DNA from 3 places in the Heyndrickxia sp. FSL W8-0496 genome. Region 1 is predicted to be linked to each of the others. Evidence: a T-box and tRNA genes for the amino acid it is inferred to sense, from the RefSeq annotation. Region 1 holds a T-box; the other regions hold tRNA genes.
What was found. A T-box is a leader RNA that pairs with one kind of tRNA and senses whether it is charged. The one in region 1 lies ahead of thrS (threonine--tRNA ligase), so its partner is inferred to be a tRNA-Thr.
Positions count from the first base shown of each region.

Region 2: it encodes a tRNA-Thr, which carries the amino acid that the T-box ahead of thrS (threonine--tRNA ligase) is inferred to sense. The anticodon was not compared.
Region 3: it encodes a tRNA-Thr, which carries the amino acid that the T-box ahead of thrS (threonine--tRNA ligase) is inferred to sense. The anticodon was not compared.

Region 1 is NZ_JBBOXX010000001.1:2,483,974-2,488,466, reverse strand. Features, by position in the region: gene NST63_RS12525 (DUF2515 domain-containing protein) at 1-642, shown strand, start outside; gene NST63_RS12520 (CBO0543 family protein) at 646-1,032, shown strand; gene thrS (threonine--tRNA ligase) at 1,023-2,243, opposite strand; T-box leader at 2,333-2,560, opposite strand; T-box leader at 2,626-2,849, opposite strand; gene NST63_RS12510 (serine hydrolase domain-containing protein) at 3,889-4,493, opposite strand, start outside.
Region 2 is NZ_JBBOXX010000001.1:1,480,672-1,485,164, reverse strand. Features, by position in the region: tRNA gene NST63_RS07420 (tRNA-Glu) at 34-105, opposite strand; tRNA gene NST63_RS07415 (tRNA-Ser) at 113-200, opposite strand; tRNA gene NST63_RS07410 (tRNA-Asn) at 208-282, opposite strand; tRNA gene NST63_RS07405 (tRNA-Ile) at 301-377, opposite strand; tRNA gene NST63_RS07400 (tRNA-Gly) at 388-461, opposite strand; tRNA gene NST63_RS07395 (tRNA-Phe) at 597-672, opposite strand; tRNA gene NST63_RS07390 (tRNA-Asp) at 684-760, opposite strand; tRNA gene NST63_RS07385 (tRNA-Met) at 790-863, opposite strand; tRNA gene NST63_RS07380 (tRNA-Ser) at 1,033-1,125, opposite strand; tRNA gene NST63_RS07375 (tRNA-Ile) at 1,135-1,211, opposite strand; tRNA gene NST63_RS07370 (tRNA-Met) at 1,216-1,292, opposite strand; tRNA gene NST63_RS07365 (tRNA-Ala) at 1,317-1,392, opposite strand; tRNA gene NST63_RS07360 (tRNA-Pro) at 1,403-1,479, opposite strand; tRNA gene NST63_RS07355 (tRNA-Arg) at 1,484-1,560, opposite strand; tRNA gene NST63_RS07350 (tRNA-Leu) at 1,619-1,704, opposite strand; tRNA gene NST63_RS07345 (tRNA-Gly) at 1,715-1,789, opposite strand; tRNA gene NST63_RS07340 (tRNA-Leu) at 1,805-1,886, opposite strand; tRNA gene NST63_RS07335 (tRNA-Lys) at 1,948-2,023, opposite strand; tRNA gene NST63_RS07330 (tRNA-Thr) at 2,197-2,272, opposite strand; tRNA gene NST63_RS07325 (tRNA-Val) at 2,428-2,503, opposite strand; rRNA gene rrf (5S ribosomal RNA) at 2,510-2,626, opposite strand; rRNA gene NST63_RS07315 (23S ribosomal RNA) at 2,701-4,493, opposite strand, start outside.
Region 3 is NZ_JBBOXX010000001.1:845,447-849,939, forward strand. Features, by position in the region: rRNA gene NST63_RS04395 (23S ribosomal RNA) at 1-2,006, shown strand, start outside; rRNA gene rrf (5S ribosomal RNA) at 2,077-2,193, shown strand; tRNA gene NST63_RS04405 (tRNA-Glu) at 2,253-2,327, shown strand; tRNA gene NST63_RS04410 (tRNA-Val) at 2,348-2,423, shown strand; tRNA gene NST63_RS04415 (tRNA-Thr) at 2,579-2,654, shown strand; tRNA gene NST63_RS04420 (tRNA-Lys) at 2,828-2,900, shown strand; tRNA gene NST63_RS04425 (tRNA-Gly) at 2,941-3,015, shown strand; tRNA gene NST63_RS04430 (tRNA-Leu) at 3,025-3,110, shown strand; tRNA gene NST63_RS04435 (tRNA-Arg) at 3,195-3,271, shown strand; tRNA gene NST63_RS04440 (tRNA-Ala) at 3,292-3,364, shown strand; tRNA gene NST63_RS04445 (tRNA-Ser) at 3,370-3,462, shown strand; tRNA gene NST63_RS04450 (tRNA-Asp) at 3,485-3,561, shown strand; tRNA gene NST63_RS04455 (tRNA-Phe) at 3,631-3,706, shown strand; tRNA gene NST63_RS04460 (tRNA-His) at 3,714-3,789, shown strand; tRNA gene NST63_RS04465 (tRNA-Gln) at 3,807-3,881, shown strand; tRNA gene NST63_RS04470 (tRNA-Cys) at 3,891-3,964, shown strand; tRNA gene NST63_RS04475 (tRNA-Gly) at 3,976-4,049, shown strand; tRNA gene NST63_RS04480 (tRNA-Ile) at 4,063-4,136, shown strand; tRNA gene NST63_RS04485 (tRNA-Asn) at 4,158-4,232, shown strand; tRNA gene NST63_RS04490 (tRNA-Arg) at 4,239-4,312, shown strand.

The sequences.
Region 1 (4,493 bases):
CGAAATCCTTATCTACTAACCATCGCTCTTATCATTAATGAACAAAATTATTTAGAAATAAGAATCATTAACAATCAAACATTTAAGAAGCAAGTCTTCGAAACATTTGAATTCAGAATACAAGAAATCCTTTCAATGAACCATATTATCTTTCCCTATCTAGAAAAAAATCAAATATTATTAGTTGGCCAAACATTAAATCATTTTCAAAGTTTGCATGAACGAATACTATTAGGGAAGCGATTATACAGTATCTTATTTGACCATCCAGATCGATTGAAGAAAACAGTGCAATGGGCAATAACCCAACCTCATACTGGTTCCCGAAAAGACTTCTGGCCGCATCTGTTTAATGATGTGAATGAAGGAGTTCCAGGTGTTGAATGGAAAACAAGGTTAAAGTCTTGTCAGATCGACCCTACCTGTCCTCGTTTCTATAGTCCTAGACTACCTTATGCTTGGAAAAATTCTATTCATGAAAAAGCAGAAAGCAAAGATTGGTACACAAATTGGCAAGTGATCAAATACCTTGTAGACTCAAAAGAAAAAGTAGATGGAGAGATTAAGCATGATTACTGTAAAACGCTTGAAAAGCTTGAACGAGCAGGAATTGCCAAAAAAACGATCACATTCCTCAATTAGAAAATTGATCCCTACCTTGCTTTTCGCTTCGCTTATGCTTCGCTTATTGGCACCTATCTAGATCTATTTTTTACAGGAGTTGGTTTATATACCTTCCCTAAAAGACCATTTCCTGAACTATTTTCGATTAATATTTTCTTTCCACTAGTCGGACTCCCTTGTTTAATTATTCTCTACCTCTATATAATCCGTTATTTATCTAAATGGAAGAAAGCAGGCTTGATCATGCTATTAAGCCTGCTCATGGCTGTTTTTGAAAGATACTCCGAAACGCTTGGCTTTCTGGATCATACGAATTCATGGAAACATATTTATTCAATTTTTGGCTATTCCCTTTATTTTATTGTTATTGATTATTTCTATCGCTGGTCAAACAAGTCCTATGAATGATTTTCTCGATTATTTTTTTCTTTTGTGATTTTATCTAAAGCGTCCATCACACTCATCTGGCCAAGGTTTCCCTCTCCTCGTTTCCTTAAAGATACCGCTCCATTTTCAATTTCTTGATCACCAATTATAAGCATGAACGGTATCTTTTCTGTTTCTGCATCTCTTATTTTTAAGCCCATTTTTTCAATTCTTTCGTCGACTTCAATTCGTATTCCAACTTGTTGAAATTGCTGTTTAATTTGCTCGGCATAAGGAAGGTGCTTATCTGAAATAGGCAAAATCTTCGCTTGTATAGGAGCTAACCATAAAGGGAAATCACCAGCATAATGTTCAATTAATATGGCCATAAAGCGCTCAAGCGATCCGTAAATAGCTCGGTGAATCATGATTGGAATATGATATTTATTATCCTCACCGATATATTGGCAATTAAATTTTTCCGGCATTTGAAAATCAAGTTGTACGGTACCGCATTGCCAGCTTCTACCTAATGAATCTAAAATATGATAATCAATCTTTGGCCCGTAAAACGCTCCATCTCCATGGTTAATTTGATAAGGAAGCTCTTTTTTCTTTAGTACTGATTCTAAAGCCGCCTCTGCTTTGTCCCATATTTCCTCAGAGCCCATATATTTCTCAGGTCGAGTGGAAAGTTCAATTTTATAGCTAAATCCAAATTCTGAATAAAATTCATCCACTAGTTCTAGTACCTTATCAATTTCAGATTCAATTTGATCCTCTCGTACAAAAATATGTGCATCATCCTGTGTAAACGAACGTACTCTTAGCAGACCATTTAAAGATCCAGAAAGTTCATGCCGATGAACTAATCCTAATTCTCCGTATCGGATCGGGAGCTCACGATAGCTTCGACGTTTATTATTAAAAATGAGAACAGCACCCGGACAATTCATTGGCTTAATAGCATAATTTTGATCGTCCACTTTCGAAAAATACATGTTTTCATGATAATGGTCCCAATGACCTGATTGCTCCCATAACTCTTGTTTCATCATGATCGGTGTCTTAATTTCCTGATAACCAGCTAAATGATGCTTTTGTTTCCAAAAATACTCGAGTTCATTTCGTATGACCATTCCTTTTGGTAAGAAGAAAGGCATACCCGGCGCTTCTTCTGATGACATAAATAACTCTAATTGTTGACCTAATTTACGATGATTTCGTTTTTCTGCTTCCATTTCAATTGACATGGTAATTCCTCCTAAAATTGAATATGCTGTTTGTGCTCTAACTATTAATTTTTAAAAGAGTATAAATAAAAAACGCACTCATCCCAAAGACAAGGGACGAGTGCGGTCGTGGTGCCACCCTAATTTCGCAAAGCATGCAGCTGCATTACGCTCAAATAGATAACGGTTTTTTTCCGATTATGGATACTAAGTAAATTCTTTTCCCCATAATAGCTCAAAGGTGGTAAATTTTCCTCTTTCTTCAGGGCTCGCAGCCAATGACCCTGTTCTCTGCAAAGAAAAATTAAAAAAATTCATATCCTTATCATCGCAATATATATATAATTTTCGAAAAAAAGTATACTCTTTAAAAATCAAATAAAAAACGCACCCATCCCAAAGACAAAGGGACGAGTGCGGTCGTGGTGCCACCCTAATTTCGTAAAGCAAAATCTACTTTACGCTCAAAAAGATAACGGTTTTCCCGTTTATGGATACTAAGCAAAACTTTTCCCCATAAAAGCTCAAAGGTGGTAAATCAAACATTTTTCTACAGGGTTTACAGCCAATGACCCTGTTCTCTGGAAGAAAATTAAGTATGATTCATGTCCTTATCAAAGCAATGTTCATTTCTTACAAATTGTAATGAATTGTTTTTTTTGAATTGTAAATGGATAAATTATAAAAGTCAAGAAATATTTTTTGATAAAGTTACTATAGATTATTTACAATGATAGTTATTTTAAACATGACGGAAAATAAAGTCAATAACGAATGTGAGATGTAATACCTACTATTTTTCAATAAATGATCAGCATTTGAAATACCTTAAAATTAATACTTTCAATACTTTCATGCTTTATATTTTCTAATCTCAGGTTTTGCACACCATTATTTGTTGATAAATAGCCTCAAATTTTAGACATCCAAGTGATAATATTAATTTGCTTGTACATTTGATATTGATGAATTTTAGTCAAAGGTGCAACTAATTGTTTACTAACATCTTCTTATAAAAACAATATCCTTTTTCATATGCTCATTATCATAAACTAACCCTTTGATATACTAAGCTTATAGAAATCCTCAATACTCACCAACATTGTAGATGAAATGATTATGTCTGCATTGGAATCGATTCATTATATAGATGTTTGTATATAATAAAAATTGGGATATTAGTAAATTTACCAATCAGAAACCAAATCACGGTCTTAAAACACTAAAATTTTTAGTAAACATTTTATTAATAGCTATACTTAGTAAAGCTTATTTTATAATCGTTAAATAAAAAGAACTATCTGATTTAAGACTGAACTTTAAGATGATTTATTTAACCAGTACCTTTTATTGGTGAATCACCTTTTTCTCCATTCAGTTTGACTCGCCAGCTTTTGGATTCAGCATTTATTATATCTGAGGTTATTGTGCAGATATAATAAAGTTGTTTAATTTACGATAAAGTCATTTAAAAAAATAATATAGTTGTTTAAAAATCCTTATTCAAACGAACGGAGCAGGTTAGTGGAAGCAATAATAATTAAGTTTGGGAAAATTGTCGATGATATAAAAAAGACACCAAAGTGTCTTATGTGTTTCAAATTAAGCATACCGATAAACTGAAATTTAATTACTTAACATTATGCTTATCTTGGAGCGAGGTATTTTATCGGTGAGTGTATACAAACCACGTAATGCTTGCTGTTAATAATGCTGACGAAATCAAAGCTGTAAGAACACTATATGTTTGCCAAATAAGTATCGTTGACCAATCGAAAGCACAGCACAGTATACCCAGGGCAATCGTAGCGATCAGAAAAATAACTGCTACAATTATTCTCTTTTTTGACATTGGCTGCCGCTCATTCGTTTTCCTTCTACGTAATCCTAAGAGAAATAGTAAAACAGCCAATAGGCAAAATATAATTGTGATAGACGACAAAATGATATCCAAAAGCTGTGTGTCGCTTTTTTCATATGACTGAGTTAAATTGCCGTCTAATATATCTTTAACTTTTAGTACCAGGTTTATATTGGTATTTGCGCCGTTGCTCAGCAAGCAGACAGCTGTTCCTTCATTTAGCAGTATGGCTACTTCGGTTCTGAAATTTGGATTGCCCCCAGTGTGTTCTATAATCGTTTGGTCGGCGTTTACCGACCAGCCTGCCGCATAATACATATCGTTGACAGCCGAAACAGACATATCACCCCTATGTGATTTTTCGATAACCGTGTGAAATATTTCGGGTATGTCCTGAACAATGCCCATAT
Region 2 (4,493 bases), 1.0 Mb from region 1:
ATCTTTTAAACTACCTTTTTTCTTAATAATGAATGACCCGTACGGGATTCGAACCCGTGTTACCGCCGTGAAAGGGCGGTGTCTTAACCGCTTGACCAACGGGCCGACAATACGGAGAAGGAGGGATTTGAACCCTCGCGCCGGTTACCCGACCTACACCCTTAGCAGGGGCGCCTCTTCAGCCACTTGAGTACTTCTCCAATTATATGGCTCCGCAGGTAGGATTCGAACCTACGACCGATCGGTTAACAGCCGATAGCTCTACCACTGAGCTACTGCGGAACAAGTAAATTATCATTATGGTGGGCCTAAATGGACTCGAACCATCGACCTCACGCTTATCAGGCGTGCGCTCTAACCAGCTGAGCTATAGGCCCACAAAAATTATGGAGCGGGTGATGGGAATCGAACCCACGACAACAGCTTGGAAGGCTGTAGTTTTACCACTAAACTACACCCGCATGATGGAGCCACTAATCGGAATCGACCTCACAAATGTCTGAGCCACAATCCAATTTTTAACCACTTTGGAATAGCCGTCATGTTCAACTAAACATTGGATTACATGTAGTTATTAGCCACTTAAACACATAAAATGGTGGCTCGGGACGGAATCGAACCGCCGACACATGGATTTTCAGTCCATTGCTCTACCGACTGAGCTACCGAGCCATATTATAAAATGGCGGTCCGGACGGGACTCGAACCCGCGACCTCCTGCGTGACAGGCAGGCATTCTAACCAACTGAACTACCGGACCAAATTTCTTTCAAGTTTACTTGAAAATGATTGCGGAGGCAGGATTTGAACCTGCGACCTTCGGGTTATGAGCCCGACGAGCTACCAGACTGCTCCACCCCGCGATGATAGTATAATAAATTTTTTAATCCAATCTTATCATCAACTGTCCCGATTTCAATATGCTTACTCTAGTAGCAGCTCAATCGGTACAACTCGTAGTTGTTCGATGAAGTAACGCTCGTTGCTCCACCCCGCGACGATAGTATAAAAAATCTTTTAAAGAAATAGTTATGGCGGAGGAAGAGGGATTCGAACCCCCGCGCGGTGTAACCCGCCTGTCGGTTTTCAAGACCGATCCCTTCAGCCAGACTTGGGTATTCCTCCAATTATATATGGTGGACCTTGTAGGACTCGAACCTACGACCGGACGGTTATGAGCCGTCTGCTCTAACCAGCTGAGCTAAAGGTCCTCTATGGTAGCGGCGGAGGGGATCGAACCCACGACCTCACGGGTATGAACCGTACGCTCTAGCCAGCTGAGCTACGCCGCCATAGTATATTTTAATTTTAAATATTGGTGGAGCCTAGCGGGATCGAACCGCTGACCTCCTGCGTGCAAAGCAGGCGCTCTCCCAGCTGAGCTAAGGCCCCAATTATATAATGGTCGGGAAGACAGGATTCGAACCTGCGACCCCATGGTCCCAAACCATGTGCTCTACCAAGCTGAGCTACTTCCCGTTCATGGCGCGCCCGAGAGGAGTCGAACCCCTAACCTTTTGATCCGTAGTCAAACGCTCTATCCAATTGAGCTACGGGCGCATGATTTATATCGTAAGATATTTTATGGAAGAATCTTTTGCTGCGCAAAAATTCTAAATGCCGAGGACCGGAATCGAACCGGTACGGTAGTCACCTACCGCAGGATTTTAAGTCCTGTGCGTCTGCCAGTTCCGCCACCCCGGCAAGGGTTGTTTGGAGCGGAAGACGGGATTCGAACCCGCGACCCCCACCTTGGCAAGGTGGTGTTCTACCACTGAACTACTTCCGCGACTTTATTTTATAATGCGGGTGAAGGGAGTCGAACCCCCACGCCTTGCGGCGCCAGATCCTAAGTCTGGTGCGTCTGCCAATTCCGCCACACCCGCGTTATGAAAAAATGTTTTTCGTTTAACAAAAAGGTAAGTTATGTTTCCTTACAAAAAACAATGGTGAGCCATGAAGGACTCGAACCTTCGACCCTCTGATTAAAAGTCAGATGCTCTACCAACTGAGCTAATGGCTCTTTATGAATATAATTAATAGTATAAGCATGTACTTCGAATATAAATGCATCTACGACGTCCCAATCTCAGCAAGATTATTCAAGCTGTATCTCGATTGGTACGCTGATGTTACTCTTCGTAGCGTACTCGATCGTGCTCTACCAACTGAGCTAATGGCTCGTAATGACCTGAGTGGTGCCGGCCAGAGGACTTGAACCCCCAACCTACTGATTACAAGTCAGTTGCTCTACCAATTGAGCTAGGCCGGCATTAGTATATTATAATCCCCAAACAGAGATTAGTTATAATAGTCGTCCAGCTTTCAGTTTGCTTATTCAAGCAGCAGCTCAAGCTGTACGCTGATGTATTTCAAAGTAGTTTATTCGGTCGTGCTCTACCAATTGAGCTAGGCCGGCATTATATATGGTGGAGGATGACGGGATCGAACCGCCGACCCCCTGCTTGTAAGGCAGGTGCTCTCCCAGCTGAGCTAATCCTCCGTAAATGCCTGGCAACGTCCTACTCTTGCAGGGGGAGAGCCCCCAACTACCATCGGCGCTAAGAAGCTTAACTTCCGTGTTCGGGATGCGAACGGGTGTGACCTTCTTGCCATAGTTACCAGACTATATTTTGTTAAGGGTTTATTCCCTCAAAACTAGATATATAAAGAAGTAACGGTTCATAACCTCAAATCTATTTGGTTAAGTCTTCGATCTATTAGTATTCGTCAGCTCCATGTGTCGCCACACTTCCACCTCGAACCTATCAACCTGATCATCTTTCAGGGATCTTATTTAGATAAACTAAGGGAAATCTCATCTTGAGGGGGGCTTCATGCTTAGATGCTTTCAGCACTTATCCCTTCCGCACATAGCTACCCAGCGATGCCTTTGGCAAGACAACTGGTACACCAGCGGTGCGTCCATCCCGGTCCTCTCGTACTAAGGACAGCTCCTCTCAAATTTCCTACGCCCACGACGGATAGGGACCGAACTGTCTCACGACGTTCTGAACCCAGCTCGCGTACCGCTTTAATGGGCGAACAGCCCAACCCTTGGGACCGACTACAGCCCCAGGATGCGATGAGCCGACATCGAGGTGCCAAACCTCCCCGTCGATGTGGACTCTTGGGGGAGATAAGCCTGTTATCCCCGGGGTAGCTTTTATCCGTTGAGCGATGGCCCTTCCATGCGGAACCACCGGATCACTAAGCCCGACTTTCGTCCCTGCTCGACTTGTAGGTCTCGCAGTCAAGCTCCCTTGTGCCTTTACACTCTGCGAATGATTTCCAACCATTCTGAGGGAACCTTTGGGCGCCTCCGTTACCTTTTAGGAGGCGACCGCCCCAGTCAAACTGCCTGCCTGACACTGTCTCCCACCCCGATTCAGGGGTGCGGGTTAGAATTTCAATACAGCCAGGGTAGTATCCCACCGATGCCTCCACCGAAGCTGGCGCTCCGGCTTCAAAGGCTCCTACCTATCCTGTACAAGCTGTACCAAAATTCAATATCAAGCTGCAGTAAAGCTCCACGGGGTCTTTCCGTCCTGTCGCGGGTAACCTGCATCTTCACAGGTACTATAATTTCACCGAGTCTCTCGTTGAGACAGTGCCCAGATCGTTGCGCCTTTCGTGCGGGTCAGAACTTACCTGACAAGGAATTTCGCTACCTTAGGACCGTTATAGTTACGGCCGCCGTTTACTGGGGCTTCAATTCAAAGCTTCGTCTTGCGACTAACCTCTCCTCTTAACCTTCCAGCACCGGGCAGGCGTCAGCCCCTATACTTCGCCTTACGGCTTCGCAGAGACCTGTGTTTTTGCTAAACAGTCGCCTGGGCCTATTCACTGCGGCTCTCTCGGGCTTGCACCCTAACAGAGCACCCCTTCTCCCGAAGTTACGGGGTCATTTTGCCGAGTTCCTTAACGAGAGTTCTCTCGCTCACCTTAGGATTCTCTCCTCGCCTACCTGTGTCGGTTTGCGGTACGGGCACCTTTCACCTCACTAGAGGATTTTCTAGGCAGTGTGGAATCAGGAACTTCGGTACTAAATTTCCCTCGCCATCACAGCTCAAGGTATCTGGTGACGGGATTTGCCTCGTCACCCCTCTAACTGCTTGGACGCACTATTCCAGCAGTGCGCTTACCCTATCCTCCTGCGTCCCCCCATCGTTCAAACGGTGAAGAGGTGGTACAGGAATATCAACCTGTTGTCCATCGCCTACGCCTTTCGGCCTCGGCTTAGGTCCCGACTAACCCTGAGCGGACGAGCCTTCCTCAGGAAACCTTAGGCATTCGGTGGAAGGGATTCTCACCCTTCTTTCGCTACTCATACCGGCATTCTCACTTCTAAGCGCTCCACCAGTCCTTACGGTCTAGCTTCGCAGCCCTTAGAACGCTCTCCTACCACGGACACCTGACGGTGTCCATCCACAGCTTCGGTGATACGTTTAGCCCCGGTACATTTTCGGCGCAGAGTCACTCGACCAGTGAGC
Region 3 (4,493 bases), 1.6 Mb from region 1:
AACTCCGAATGCCAATGACTTATCCTTAGGAGTCAGACTGCGAGTGATAAGATCCGTAGTCAAGAGGGAAACAGCCCAGACCACCAGCTAAGGTCCCAAAGTATACGTTAAGTGGAAAAGGATGTGGAGTTGCTTAGACAACCAGGATGTTGGCTTAGAAGCAGCCACCATTTAAAGAGTGCGTAATAGCTCACTGGTCGAGTGACTCTGCGCCGAAAATGTACCGGGGCTAAACGTATCACCGAAGCTGTGGATGGACACCAATGCATCTTTTCCTTCGGAAAAATGCTGGATGTCCGTGGTAGGAGAGCGTTCTAAGGGCTGCGAAGCTAGACCGTAAGGACTGGTGGAGCGCTTAGAAGTGAGAATGCCGGTATGAGTAGCGAAAGAAGGGTGAGAATCCCTTCCACCGAATGCCTAAGGTTTCCTGAGGAAGGCTCGTCCGCTCAGGGTTAGTCGGGACCTAAGCCGAGGCCGAAAGGCGTAGGCGATGGACAACAGGTTGATATTCCTGTACCACCTCTTCACCGTTTGAACGATGGGGGGACGCAGGAGGATAGGGTAAGCGCACTGCTGGAATAGTGCGTCCAAGCAGTTAGAGGGGTGACGAGGCAAATCCCGTCACCAGATACCTTGAGCTGTGATGGCGAGGGAAATTTAGTACCGAAGTTCCTGATTCCACACTGCCTAGAAAATCCTCTAGTGAGGTGAAAGGTGCCCGTACCGCAAACCGACACAGGTAGGCGAGGAGAGAATCCTAAGGTGAGCGAGAGAACTCTCGTTAAGGAACTCGGCAAAATGACCCCGTAACTTCGGGAGAAGGGGTGCTCTGTTAGGGTGCAAGCCCGAGAGAGCCGCAGTGAATAGGCCCAGGCGACTGTTTAGCAAAAACACAGGTCTCTGCGAAGCCGTAAGGCGAAGTATAGGGGCTGACGCCTGCCCGGTGCTGGAAGGTTAAGAGGAGAGGTTAGTCGCAAGACGAAGCTTTGAATTGAAGCCCCAGTAAACGGCGGCCGTAACTATAACGGTCCTAAGGTAGCGAAATTCCTTGTCAGGTAAGTTCTGACCCGCACGAAAGGCGCAACGATCTGGGCACTGTCTCAACGAGAGACTCGGTGAAATTATAGTACCTGTGAAGATGCAGGTTACCCGCGACAGGACGGAAAGACCCCGTGGAGCTTTACTGCAGCTTGATATTGAATTTTGGTACAGCTTGTACAGGATAGGTAGGAGCCTTTGAAACCGGAGCGCCAGCTTCGGTGGAGGCATCGGTGGGATACTACCCTGGCTGTATTGAAATTCTAACCCGCACCCCTGAATCGGGGTGGGAGACAGTGTCAGGCAGGCAGTTTGACTGGGGCGGTCGCCTCCTAAAAGGTAACGGAGGCGCCCAAAGGTTCCCTCAGAATGGTTGGAAATCATTCGCAGAGTGTAAAGGCACAAGGGAGCTTGACTGCGAGACCTACAAGTCGAGCAGGGACGAAAGTCGGGCTTAGTGATCCGGTGGTTCCGCATGGAAGGGCCATCGCTCAACGGATAAAAGCTACCCCGGGGATAACAGGCTTATCTCCCCCAAGAGTCCACATCGACGGGGAGGTTTGGCACCTCGATGTCGGCTCATCGCATCCTGGGGCTGTAGTCGGTCCCAAGGGTTGGGCTGTTCGCCCATTAAAGCGGTACGCGAGCTGGGTTCAGAACGTCGTGAGACAGTTCGGTCCCTATCCGTCGTGGGCGTAGGAAATTTGAGAGGAGCTGTCCTTAGTACGAGAGGACCGGGATGGACGCACCGCTGGTGTACCAGTTGTCTTGCCAAAGGCATCGCTGGGTAGCTATGTGCGGAAGGGATAAGTGCTGAAAGCATCTAAGCATGAAGCCCCCCTCAAGATGAGATTTCCCTTAGTTTATCTAAATAAGATCCCTGAAAGATGATCAGGTTGATAGGTTCGAGGTGGAAGTGTGGCGACACATGGAGCTGACGAATACTAATAGATCGAAGACTTATCCTAATTTGATTTAAGGTTATTACACTTCTTAATATATCTAGTTTTGAGGGAATAAACCCTTAACAAAATATAGTCTGGTAACTATGGCAAGAAGGTCACACCCGTTCCCATCCCGAACACGGAAGTTAAGCTTCTTAGCGCCGATGGTAGTTGGGGGCTCTCCCCCTGCAAGAGTAGGACGTTGCCAGGCTACGCCCCTAAGGTGGGGCTATTATTTTGCTTCACTATATTAACAAAATATTCCTATGTGGCCCGTTGGTCAAGCGGTTAAGACACCGCCCTTTCACGGCGGTAACACGGGTTCGAATCCCGTACGGGTCACCATTTTATATATTATACATATTGGAGGATTAGCTCAGCTGGGAGAGCACCTGCCTTACAAGCAGGGGGTCGGCGGTTCGATCCCGTCATTCTCCACCATATATAATAACGGCCTAGCTCAATTGGTAGAGCACGACCGAATAAACGACTTTGAAATACATCAGCGTACGGCTTGAGCTGCTGCTTGAATAAGCAAACTGAAAGCTGGACGACCATAGCACCTAAACCTCTGTTAGGGGATAATATTTATAAATGCCGGCCTAGCTCAATTGGTAGAGCAACTGACTTGTAATCAGTAGGTTGGGGGTTCAAGTCCTCTGGCCGGCACCACTCAGGTCATTACGAGCCATTAGCTCAGTTGGTAGAGCACGATCGAGTACGCTACGAAGAGTAACATCAGCGTACCAATCGAGATACAGCTTGAATAATCTTGCTGAGATTGGGACGTCGTAGATGCATTTATATTTGAAGTACATGCTTACACTATTAATTATATTCATTACGAGCCATTAGCTCAGTTGGTAGAGCATCTGACTTTTAATCAGAGGGTCGAAGGTTCGAGTCCTTCATGGCTCATTTATATTCGCAAGGTTTTGAATTAACAAAGGTACTTTTTGCGGAAGTAGTTCAGTGGTAGAACACCACCTTGCCAAGGTGGGGGTCGCGGGTTCGAATCCCGTCTTCCGCTCCAAATACCCTTGCCGGGGTGGCGGAACTGGCAGACGCACAGGACTTAAAATCCTGCGGTAGGTGACTACCGTACCGGTTCGATTCCGGTCCTCGGCACTAGAAATTTTTACGAAGTAAAAGATTTAAGGATTTTTGCAAAGCAAAATATCCTTCCATAAAATATCTTACGATATAATGTATGCGCCCGTAGCTCAATTGGATAGAGCGTTTGACTACGGATCAAAAGGTTAGGGGTTCGACTCCTCTCGGGCGCGCCATTTAAAACCAAACATTATATGGGGCCTTAGCTCAGCTGGGAGAGCGCCTGCTTTGCACGCAGGAGGTCAGCGGTTCGATCCCGCTAGGCTCCACTTTCGGAGGAATACCCAAGTCTGGCTGAAGGGATCGGTCTTGAAAACCGACAGGCGGGTTACACCGCGCGGGGGTTCGAATCCCTCTTCCTCCGCCATTAATATATATTAATAATAAATGGTCCGGTAGTTCAGTTGGTTAGAATGCCTGCCTGTCACGCAGGAGGTCGCGGGTTCGAGTCCCGTCCGGACCGCCATTTATATTAAAATAAAAGTTGATAAAGATGGCGAATATAAAATAATATATAGATAAAGATATAATATATGGCTCGGTAGCTCAGTCGGTAGAGCAATGGACTGAAAATCCATGTGTCGGCGGTTCGATTCCGTCCCGAGCCACCATTTTATGGCGGATGTGGCGAAGTGGTTAACGCATCGGATTGTGGTTCCGACATTCGTGGGTTCGATTCCCATCATCCGCCCCATTTTAATTACTATTTTTTGGGCTATAGCCAAGTGGTAAGGCAACGGACTTTGACTCCGTCACTCGTTGGTTCGAATCCAGCTAGCCCAGCCATCTTTTTAAGGCAGCATAGCCAAGTGGTAAGGCAGAGGTCTGCAAAACCTTTATCACCGGTTCAAATCCGGTTGCTGCCTCCAATAATAAAGATGCGGGTGTAGTTTAGTGGTAAAACTACAGCCTTCCAAGCTGTTGTCGTGAGTTCGATTCTCATCACCCGCTCCAAAAAATACATAAAGGGCCTATAGCTCAGCTGGTTAGAGCGCACGCCTGATAAGCGTGAGGTCGATGGTTCGAGTCCATTTAGGCCCACTATTTTTTATATTTACGTATTCCGCAGTAGCTCAGTGGTAGAGCTATCGGCTGTTAACCGATCGGTCGTAGGTTCGAATCCTACCTGCGGAGCCAATTTATGCGCCTTTAGCTCAGCAGGATAGAGCAACAGCCTTCTAAGCTGTGGGTCAGAGGTTCGAATCCTCTAAGGCGCGTATAGAAAGCTCATTCTTTAAAGAATGAGCTTTTTTTATTTTCTTCAATATGTTATTCCTATTCTCAGTATGAGTAAACAATCAGTTATTTAATGTACTGTTTTTCTTTAATGATGAGGTACTTCTGTATTTCTGTTCTATTTTGGTTGTCTACTTACAATTCTTTACTAGTTCAAATACT